DNA from 2 places in the Staphylococcus sp. M0911 genome. Region 1 is predicted to be linked to the other one. Evidence: predicted binding sites of a transcription regulator. Region 1 holds the regulator's gene; the other holds the start of a gene.
The links. Region 1 encodes Rex, which represses fermentation and respiration genes when NADH is low (regulators of the CRP and FNR family bind a similar motif). Its sites were predicted from a motif close to TTGTGAAATATTTCACAA; they were not measured.
Positions count from the first base shown of each region.

Region 1 (4,993 bases):
TCATTCATTTAAAAACTCCTTGATGTATTGTTTTTTTAATTATTTCATATCATTTAATTTGAAACAATCAATGATAAAAATGAGAAGTCAGAAGATATGTCAATAGGGAACATGCGTACTTATCAACAATAAGTGCACAACTTGTGGATAAGTGGTGTTAATTTTTGTGGATATAGCAAATTTTTATCTGAATAACTCTAAAATTTAGTTACATATTACCTGTGGATAACTAGGATAACTCTGTGGATAGCCATCAGATAGGCGAAAATGAATGTTAATAATAATCAATTAAAAATCAGAAAAAAGACACTAAAAAGTAGAAAATCTACTTTCTAGTGTCTGGAAAAATAATAGTTATTTATAATTTTTCTTGTAATTCTTCCCATTCAAGCATTGCTTGTTCTAATTCTTGTTCGGTATTCGATTTTAATTCAGCTAGTTCATTGGATTTTACAGGATCGCTATAAACATCGGGTTGTGTAAGTTGATGATCAATGTCTTCGATCTTTGCTTCACATGATTCGATGATGGCTTCACGTTGCTCGATTTCACGTTCTATTTTGCGTTGTTCGCGACGACGCTGCTTTTGGTTTTCATATGATGACGCTGTAGTATGTTTAGTATTTGAGTGATTTGCAGACTCAATTTCACTCTCTGCTTTAGCTTTTAAGGCTGCAGCTTCTTCTGTTTTTTCAATATAATATTGATAATCACCAAGATACATTTTTCCACCATCATGATCTAGGTCAAATACTTTATTGGCTAATTGATTGATGAAGTATCTATCATGGGATACAAAGATAATAGTACCTGCAAAATGTTCTAAAGCTTGTTCTAACATTTCTTTCGAATCTATATCGAGGTGATTGGTAGGTTCATCTAAAATAAGTACATTATCACGTTGCAACATTAACAAGGCTAATTGTAATCTTGCCTTTTCGCCACCAGATAAATCATTGATAATTTTTTTGACGTCGTCTTGTACGAATAAAAAACGGCCTAATACTGCTCGAATATCTTTTTCGTTCATATTTGGATACTGGTCCCAAACATAATCTAAAATGGTTTTATTTGATTTGAATTCAGCTTGTTTTTGGTCATAGTAACCTATTTGTAAATTAGCACCAAATGTGACTTCGCCACCGAGTGGACGTTGTCTTTGAGCAATGGTTTTAATTAAAGTGGTTTTACCGACACCATTTGGCCCAATAATAGCGATGTGATCACCTTTGGATACTTCCAAATTAATAGGTTTAGTAATAGGTGTATCATCATAACCAATTTCTAATTGTTTGATATGCATGACGTCATTTCCGGTATTTCTATCAAATCCAAATTGAATGTTAGCACTTCTTGCATCAATCATTGGTTTATCAATACGCTGAATTTTTTCTAATGTTTTACGACGGCTCTTTGCCATTCCACTTGTAGAAGCTCTTGTGATATTTTTTTCTACAAATGTTTCTAACCGTTTAATTTCTTCTTGTTGTTTTTCATATTCTTGCATACGTTTTTCATAATATTTATCTCGCTGTTGAATAAATTGTTCATAATTACCAATATATCGTTTAACACTACCTAAAGCGACGTCATAAACTTGTGTAACGATTTTGTCTAAGAAATATCTATCATGACTTATAATGACAATTGCGCCTTTAAAGTAACGCAAATAATCTTCTAACCATTTTGTAGTTTCTAAATCAAGATGGTTGGTAGGTTCATCAAGTAATAATAGATCTGGTTCATTTAACAACATTTGTGCAAGTGATAATCGTGTTTTTTGACCACCACTAAAGTCATTAATAGGCTTATTAAAGTCATCTTCATTAAAATTCAATCCATGAAGAACTGTTTTAATTTTACTGTCATATTGATAACCTTCTAATTGCTCAAATTGATTTGATAAAGATTCATATTTTTCCATATGTGATTGATAAGTAGGTGTATCATACTCATTTGCATGGGCAGCTAACCAATCTGTTTCACGTTTGATTAATAGTTCCATATTTTTAATATGTTCAAATGGTTTTGACATTTCCTCGAACACAGTGGCGTTAGAGTCCAACGTCATTTGTTGTGTTAAATAGCCCATCTTAAGATTTTTAATCTTTGAAATGTGACCACTATCATAATCTTCAACGCCAGCAATGATTTTCATAAGTGTTGATTTACCGGCACCATTTCGTCCAACAACGCCTATTCGTTCACCTGTTTTCACTTCAAAATCAACGTTAGTAAAGATATCTTCACCATCGAACGATTTAGAGATGTCATTAAGTTGTAAAAGTATCATCCGACTTCACCTTTCTAAATATGCGATATCATTATAAACTATACATATAGTTTGATATGTTTAAATGTTTTGTTTATCATATTAATATTTATTTTACAGTATTAAGCTGTGTCTTGAAACTAGGATATTTATTTTTAAATTTTATTAATGTATAATTAGCAAGTATTCATTGTGAACAATTATTTGGATTTTTATTGTTGCAAACATATATACATAAAATTAAAACCGTTTAGCGTCGAAGGGAGACAAATAAAATGGCAAGTAACGTTAAAATTCCTCGAGCAACTTTAAAACGTTTACCGTTATATTATAGATTTGTGAGTAATCTAAAATCTAAAGGTATTGACCGTGTTAATTCTAAAGCTATTAGCGAAGCATTACAAATAGATTCAGCTACGATTCGTAGAGATTTTTCATATTTTGGCGAATTAGGTAAAAAAGGATATGGCTATAATATAGATAGTTTAATTGAATTTTTCAAAGCTGAAATTAGTGGTAGCAATGATATTAAAATTGCAATTGTTGGTGTGGGTAACTTAGGTCGAGCATTATTAACATATAACTTCTCAATTCACGATGAAATGACCATTACAGAAGCATTTGATGTAAATCAAGATGTCATCGGCGAACAAGTAGGCCGTGTTGTTGTAAAAGATAGCAAGACTTTAAAACATACGTTATCAAATCAAGATATTGATGTAGTCATTCTTACAACACCTGAACAGGTTGCCCAAAGTGTTACAGATGAGCTGGTTGAATCTGGTATTAAAGGTATTATGAATTTTACACCAGCGAGAGTGAGTACGCCAACTGATGTACAAGTACATCATATTGATTTAGGTATTGAATTACAGTCCTTACTTTTCTTTATGAGAAATTATGATGAATCAATGAAATAGCATATTGATCATTTGGTGGGACTTTTTATGAATGATAAAGTATTGATTCAAATAGGGTGTATGTATAAAGCACATTTACCTACATTAATATACATTCCAGGACAATTGGTATTGAACGGTCATACATTAGTGTTCAAGTCCTATTATACAAATCATAATCCTCTAAATTTAGATATTGATGTTAAAAAAATTATTCGTTACCAAATACGTAAGGGGTTACTGGGACATAAATTATTGATTTACTATAACCAAACTTGGTATAAATTTAGTCATTTTAAAGCAAATGAATTGCAAGCATTAGTTCATTATATCGATGAAATACAAGCACTTTAAAAAGTGATGAGCAAGAGTACATCTTATCGAGATGTACTCTTTTTTTATTTTAAATAAAGCATTTCATTGATAAATGTGTAGAATTAAGAAACATATTATGATAGTGAACTTGAAATATAACACTTTATCCTGTAAAATAACTTAGTATTTATATCGGAAAAGGGTGATAACGTGGTTTGGATGATTATAAGCGGTTTGATCGTCGGCGTACTATTAGGATTTGTAATGCAACGAACACGCTTTTGCTTAGCAGGCGGTTTTAGAGATATGTATGTTCAAAAAAGTAATAAAATGTTCTATGCATTGCTTGTTGCTATTACAGTTCAAAGTATTGGTTTATTAATATTAACAAGTTTAGGTATAGTAAATGTTCCAGCACACACATTTCCAATTGTTGGTACAATCATTGGTTCTTTTGTCTTTGGCATAGGTATTGTATTAGCAGGTGGTTGTGCTACTGGAACATATTATAGAGCAGGAGAAGGTTTAATAGGTAGTTGGGTTGCACTCATTTTATATGCATTAACAAGTGCAATTACTAAGACAGGTGTTTTGTCACCAGTCCTAAAAGTAATTAATCAACCTACAAATGTCAATGCAAGTATGGCAGATACATTGCATATTCCCAATTGGATTTTAGTAATACTAATAACGTTAATTACTTTAATATTAGTGACAAAAACACTTAAAAAGCCTAAAGTAGCAGTCCCTAAATTAAAACAGAAGTATTCAGGCGTAAGACATTATTTATTTGAAAGAAGATATCATCCGTTTGTAGCGGCTATTGCAGTTGGTTTAATCGCTTTATTAGCTTGGCCAATGAGTAGTTCTACTGGTAGAGATTATGGATTAGGAATTACGACACCTTCAGCAAATATTGTTAATTTCTTAATTACTGGAAATACACAACTCATTGATTGGGGCGCATTTTTAGTTATAGGTATATTCCTAGGTTCTTACATTGCTGCTAAAGGATCAAAAGAATTTAAATGGCGTTTACCAGATAAGAAAACAATTAGAAATAGTGCAATTGGTGGCATTTTAATGGGCTTTGGAGCCTCTGTTGCAGGTGGTTGTTCAATCGGTAATGGCTTAGTTGAAACGGCGACAATGAGTTGGCAAGGCTGGATTGGTCTAGGTTCAATGATTCTAGGTGTATGGTTTATGAGTTACTTTATTTTTATTAAGCCAATGAAACAACTACAACAATCGACTAAAAAACAACAAACACAAACGACTTAAGGAGGAGTTATTATGGTATATGAATTAGGCACAGTTGGTATGGTTTGTCCTTTCCCTTTAATAGAAGCTCAAAAGAAAATGACTGAATTAGATTCTGGTGATGAATTAAAAATTGATTTTGATTGTACACAGGCGACTGAGGCAATCCCTAATTGGGCGGCAGAAAATGGTTACCCTGTTACTAATTATGAACAACTTGGTGATGCGTCTTGGACAATTACTGTAC
Region 1 is NZ_CP022881.1:875,507-880,499, forward strand. It holds gene ssp1_RS04240 (MutS-related protein) at 1-8, opposite strand, end outside; gene abc-f (ribosomal protection-like ABC-F family protein) at 359-2,293, opposite strand; gene ssp1_RS04250 (redox-sensing transcriptional repressor Rex) at 2,548-3,192, shown strand; gene ssp1_RS04255 (hypothetical protein) at 3,220-3,525, shown strand; gene ssp1_RS04260 (YeeE/YedE family protein) at 3,697-4,767, shown strand; gene ssp1_RS04265 (sulfurtransferase TusA family protein) at 4,780-4,993, shown strand, end outside.

Region 2 (4,993 bases), 750 kb from region 1:
AATGCCAGTCTACTGTTCCAATAGATACCATGACCATAATTCCCGCTAAAATAGGCATTGGAATTTGCACTACTAAATCCCCTAATACAATAATCATAAATATGAGTACTACACCTGCAGTTAATGTCGATAATCGACTTGTCGCACCTGATTTCACATTAATGACAGATTGTCCGATCATCGCACAACCACCCATACCACCGAAGAATCCTGTAATGATATTTGCGATACCTTGTCCACGAGATTCCTTATTTTTACTACTATAAGTATTTGTAAATTCGTCTACAATTTTAGCAGTGAGTAAGCTTTCTACTAACCCTACAATCGCCATTGAAACTGAAAATGGTAAGATGATTTGTAATGTCTCCAGTGTGTAAGGTACTTGTGGAATAATGAAATGAGGCAATGCCTGTTTAATCGTACCTAAATCACCAACAGTATGCACATTGGCACCTGTAAACATATATAATGCTGTTAATAAAATAATCGCAATTAATGGTGCAGGAATTGCTTTAAAGAATCTAGGTACAATATATACGATTAATAAAGTAATAATGACATAAATGTAAGTCGCAATGGATATATTAAAAATATGCTCAATTTGAGATAGAAAGATCATAATACCTAATGCATTAACGAAACCAATCATTACGGATTGTGGAATGAACTTCATCAGTCTTCCTACTTTTAAAATACCTAAGACAAGTTGAATCAATCCCATTAAAATCGTCGCTGCAAATAAATATTCCACGCCATGTTCCTTCACGAGTGGTGTCACAACAAGTGCAACTGCACCTGTAGCACCTGAAATCATTGCCGGTCGTCCACCAACAATCGCTGTCACTGTCGCTATGATAAACGCCGCATATAAACCAATCATCGGGTCCACCCCCGCTATGATTGAAAAGGCAATCGCTTCTGGAATTAAAGCAAGTGCCACTACAATACCTGCTAGTATATTTTTCATTGGTTGATTAAACCACTGAACTTTCCAATTATCTACCATGACATCCGCTCCTTTTCATACTATTTAAATTCAATATTGATAAAGCGTACATTACGCCCCTGACGTCTGTAACATATGTATATACTTGCACTTTGCATACATATGCCATCACCACTTTTTTAGCAATAAAATAGAGCGAGTAAGAAACCATTGTGTCATTCAACTTGGTTTCATCACTCGCCCATGAAGGTGGCTATCTTATCATCTCATTAGAATTGTTATTTATTGACTATCCTACGTGCCACTCACTATATGACATATATCAATTGAATCGCGTTTTATTTGTCGAATTGAAACCTTACGCATTATAACATCAAGCTCGCTTCAATGGCAAAATTCATTTTGATACTTGTCATCGACTTTTAATATACATCACGTCACATGAATCATGACTTTAGTTCTTCTTGATACGTCTGTCCAAATAATTGATAATGTACAAATTCAGTAACATCAGCTGAACTAACTAATATCAATATCGTGTCATTACCGCCAACTGTTCCTAATACCTCATTTAAATTGAGCTGATCGATATAAAAGTTCACACTTTGCGCAAATCCTGGCGATGTTTTAACAATAAGGTAGTGATCTTTAATTGTGACCTTTTCGATCTCATCATTGTAAAAGGCTATGAGTTTCGTTTTCGCTTCGCTTTGAGCATTATCATTAAACTTTCGGTAACATCGATCATTATTGGCGGTAGGCATTTTATATATTTTAAGTTCATTTAAATCTCTACTAATCGTTGCCACACTATATTTGATACCAAAATGTTTATCAAGATAGTCCACAATTTCGGCTTTTGAACGTATGTCATTATCTTTCACAATTGTCGATATTAAATCCAATCGTTTACTTTTTCTCATATTTATTTACTCCTTTATCTGCATATTTCACAAAATACAGACAAACTTCATCACAAATACCATATCAAATTTCCTTCATACAATATGTGAAGTATTTCTCATTTATAACAATTTTTATAAAAAGTTTTATATTGATGTATAAAAATCTTCTTAAAATATAGATAGATTTAACATTTATAGTTAATTAATCATGCATGACTATCCATACATTCAATCGAATAAAAAATCATATTATATTAATTATTTATTATCGTATTAACTTAATATACATGTAATTATAGGTTTTATGCGTTTATATTGCATAATCTATCATCAAATTGCATTGAATAAATATTTTATATGAGATATTCGACATTATCATTGTGAAAAGATTCTCAATCTCTATGTTGAAAGCGCTTTATACTCTAGATGTATTAAATCAAAGGAGGAAATAACAATGGAAAAAGGACCTATCCACGTAAACAGTGAAATCGGCAAATTAAAAACGGTATTACTTAAACGACCAGGTAAAGAATTAGAAAATTTAGTACCTGATCATCTAAGTGGATTGCTATTTGACGATATTCCTTATTTGAAAGTTGCTCAAGAAGAGCATGACCATTTCGCTCAAGTACTTAGAGATGAAGGTGTCGAGGTTGTTTATTTAGAACACCTAGCTGCAGAAGCCATTGCAGATGCCTCTGTTCGCGAACAATTTATCGATGACATTTTAAAAGAATCTCAAAAGACTGTCCTCGGTCATGAAAAAGAAATTAAAGAACTGTTCGCGACATTAAATGACCAAGAACTGGTAGAAAAAATTATGGCTGGTGTACGTAAAGAAGAAATTCAATTAGAAACGAATCACCTCGTAGAATATATGGATGACCGCTATCCATTCTATCTCGATCCAATGCCAAACCTTTACTTCACTAGAGATCCTCAAGCATCTGTAGGTAGAGGAATGACTATCAACCGTATGTATTGGCGTGCCCGTCGTCGTGAATCAATCTTCATGACATATATTTTGAAATATCACCCAAGATTCAAAAACGACGATGTCCCAGTTTGGTTAGATCGAAATTCACCATTCAATATTGAGGGTGGCGATGAATTAATTCTATCTAAAGATGTACTTGCAGTTGGTATTTCTGAACGTACCTCTGCACAAGCTATCGAACGCTTAGCAAGACAAATTTTATTCGATGATCAATCTACATTTACTAAAGTACTTGCCATCGAAATTCCAAACAGCCGTACATTTATGCATTTAGATACAGTATTTACCATGATTGACTACGACAAATTTACAATGCATGCTGCGATTTTCAAAGAAGAAGATAACATGAACATCTTCACCATTGAAAAAGATGAACAAGGTCAAGACATTAAAATTACGCACTCAAACAAATTAAAAGAAACATTAGAAGAGGCGCTTAACATCGACAATATTGAATTTATCCCAACAGGTAATGGTGACGTTATCGATGGTGCCCGTGAACAATGGAATGACGGTTCTAACACATTGACTATCCGTCCAGGGGTTGTCGTAACTTACGACCGAAACTATGTATCTAACCAATTATTACGTGATAAAGGCATTAAAGTTATTGAAATTACAGGTAGTGAATTAGTCCGTGGTCGTGGGGGCCCAAGATGTATGAGCCAACCATTATATAGAGAAGATATTTAATTCAGTACACACATGTACTTTACTAATACATTTTAAAGAAATGAGGAATGAATCATGTCAGAAATTCAACAACCACTTAACTTAAAAGGTAGACATTTATTAAAAGAAGATGACTTTACGAAAAAAGAATTTAGCGATTTAATCGATTTCGCTATTACTTTAAAAGATTATAAACAAAAAGGGATTCCACATCGTTATTTAGATCATAAAAATATCGCCCTATTATTTGAAAAGAATTCTACACGTACACGTGCAGCCTTTACTGTTGCCTCTATTGATTTAGGTGCACATCCTGAATTCTTAGGAAAAAATGATATCCAATTAGGTAAAAAAGAATCTGTTGAAGACACAGCTAAAGTACTAGGAAGAATGTTTGATGGTATCGAATTCCGCGGTTTCTCACAAGAGATGGTTGAAGACTTAGCTAAATATTCAGGTGTACCTGTATGGAATGGTTTAACCGACGCATGGCATCCAACACAAATGTTAGCTGACTACATGACAGTTAAAGAAAACTTTGGTCATTTAGATGGCATCAAACTTACTTATGTAGGTGACGGACGTAACAATGTGGCTAACTCACTACTTGTGGCTGGACCAATGCTTGGTGTAGACGTAACAATTTGTTCTCCTAAAGCACTCTTCCCATCTCAAGACTATGTTGATATTGCAGAAAGACGTGCCAAACAAGACGGTGGTTCAATCACAATTACAGATAATATTGACGAAGGTGTTAAAGATGCCGATGTTATCTACACTGACGTGTGGGTATCTATGGGTGAAGAAAGTGAATTTGAATCACGTATTAAATTATTAAAAGACTATCAAGTTAATAGAGCTATGTTCGATAAAACTGGTAAAGATAGCACGATTTTCTTACATTGTTTACCAGCCTTCCATGATACGAATACAACATATGGTCAACAAATCAAAGATGACTATGGTTTATCTGAAATGGAAGTCACTGACGAGATATTTAGAAGCAAACATTCTAAAGTATTCGATCAAGCAGAAAACCGTATGCATACGATTAAAGCTGTGATGGCAGCTACGCTAGGATAGTTTGCAATTAAAAAGAAGACGCAGGTTTGGTTACGATACCCTCATATCACTGAGCTCCTATATATGAATCACAACTGAACCTGCTTATTTATTCAAAGGAGACATGACATATGAGTGAATCAGATGGAAATAAATTAAGTAAAACCTCCTTGATTGGCCTCGTCATTGGTTCAATGATTGGTGGCGGTGCATTTAACATTATTTCTGATATGGGTAATCAAGCTGGTGGTTTAGCCATCATTATCGGTTGGATTATCACAGCAATTGGTATGATTTCCCTAGCCTTTGTCTTTCAGAACTTAACGAATGAAAGACAAGACTTAGATGGTGGTATCTATAGCTATGCACAAGCCGGGTTCGGTGATTTTATTGGATTTTCAAGTGCTTGGG
Region 2 is NZ_CP022881.1:123,022-128,014, reverse strand. It holds gene ssp1_RS00580 (SulP family inorganic anion transporter) at 1-1,006, opposite strand, end outside; gene ssp1_RS00575 (arginine repressor) at 1,393-1,869, opposite strand; gene arcA (arginine deiminase) at 2,306-3,541, shown strand; gene argF (ornithine carbamoyltransferase) at 3,596-4,603, shown strand; gene arcD (arginine-ornithine antiporter) at 4,714-4,993, shown strand, end outside.
Region 2: the regulator Rex is predicted to act here: its motif matches at 2,230-2,247, upstream of arcA (arginine deiminase).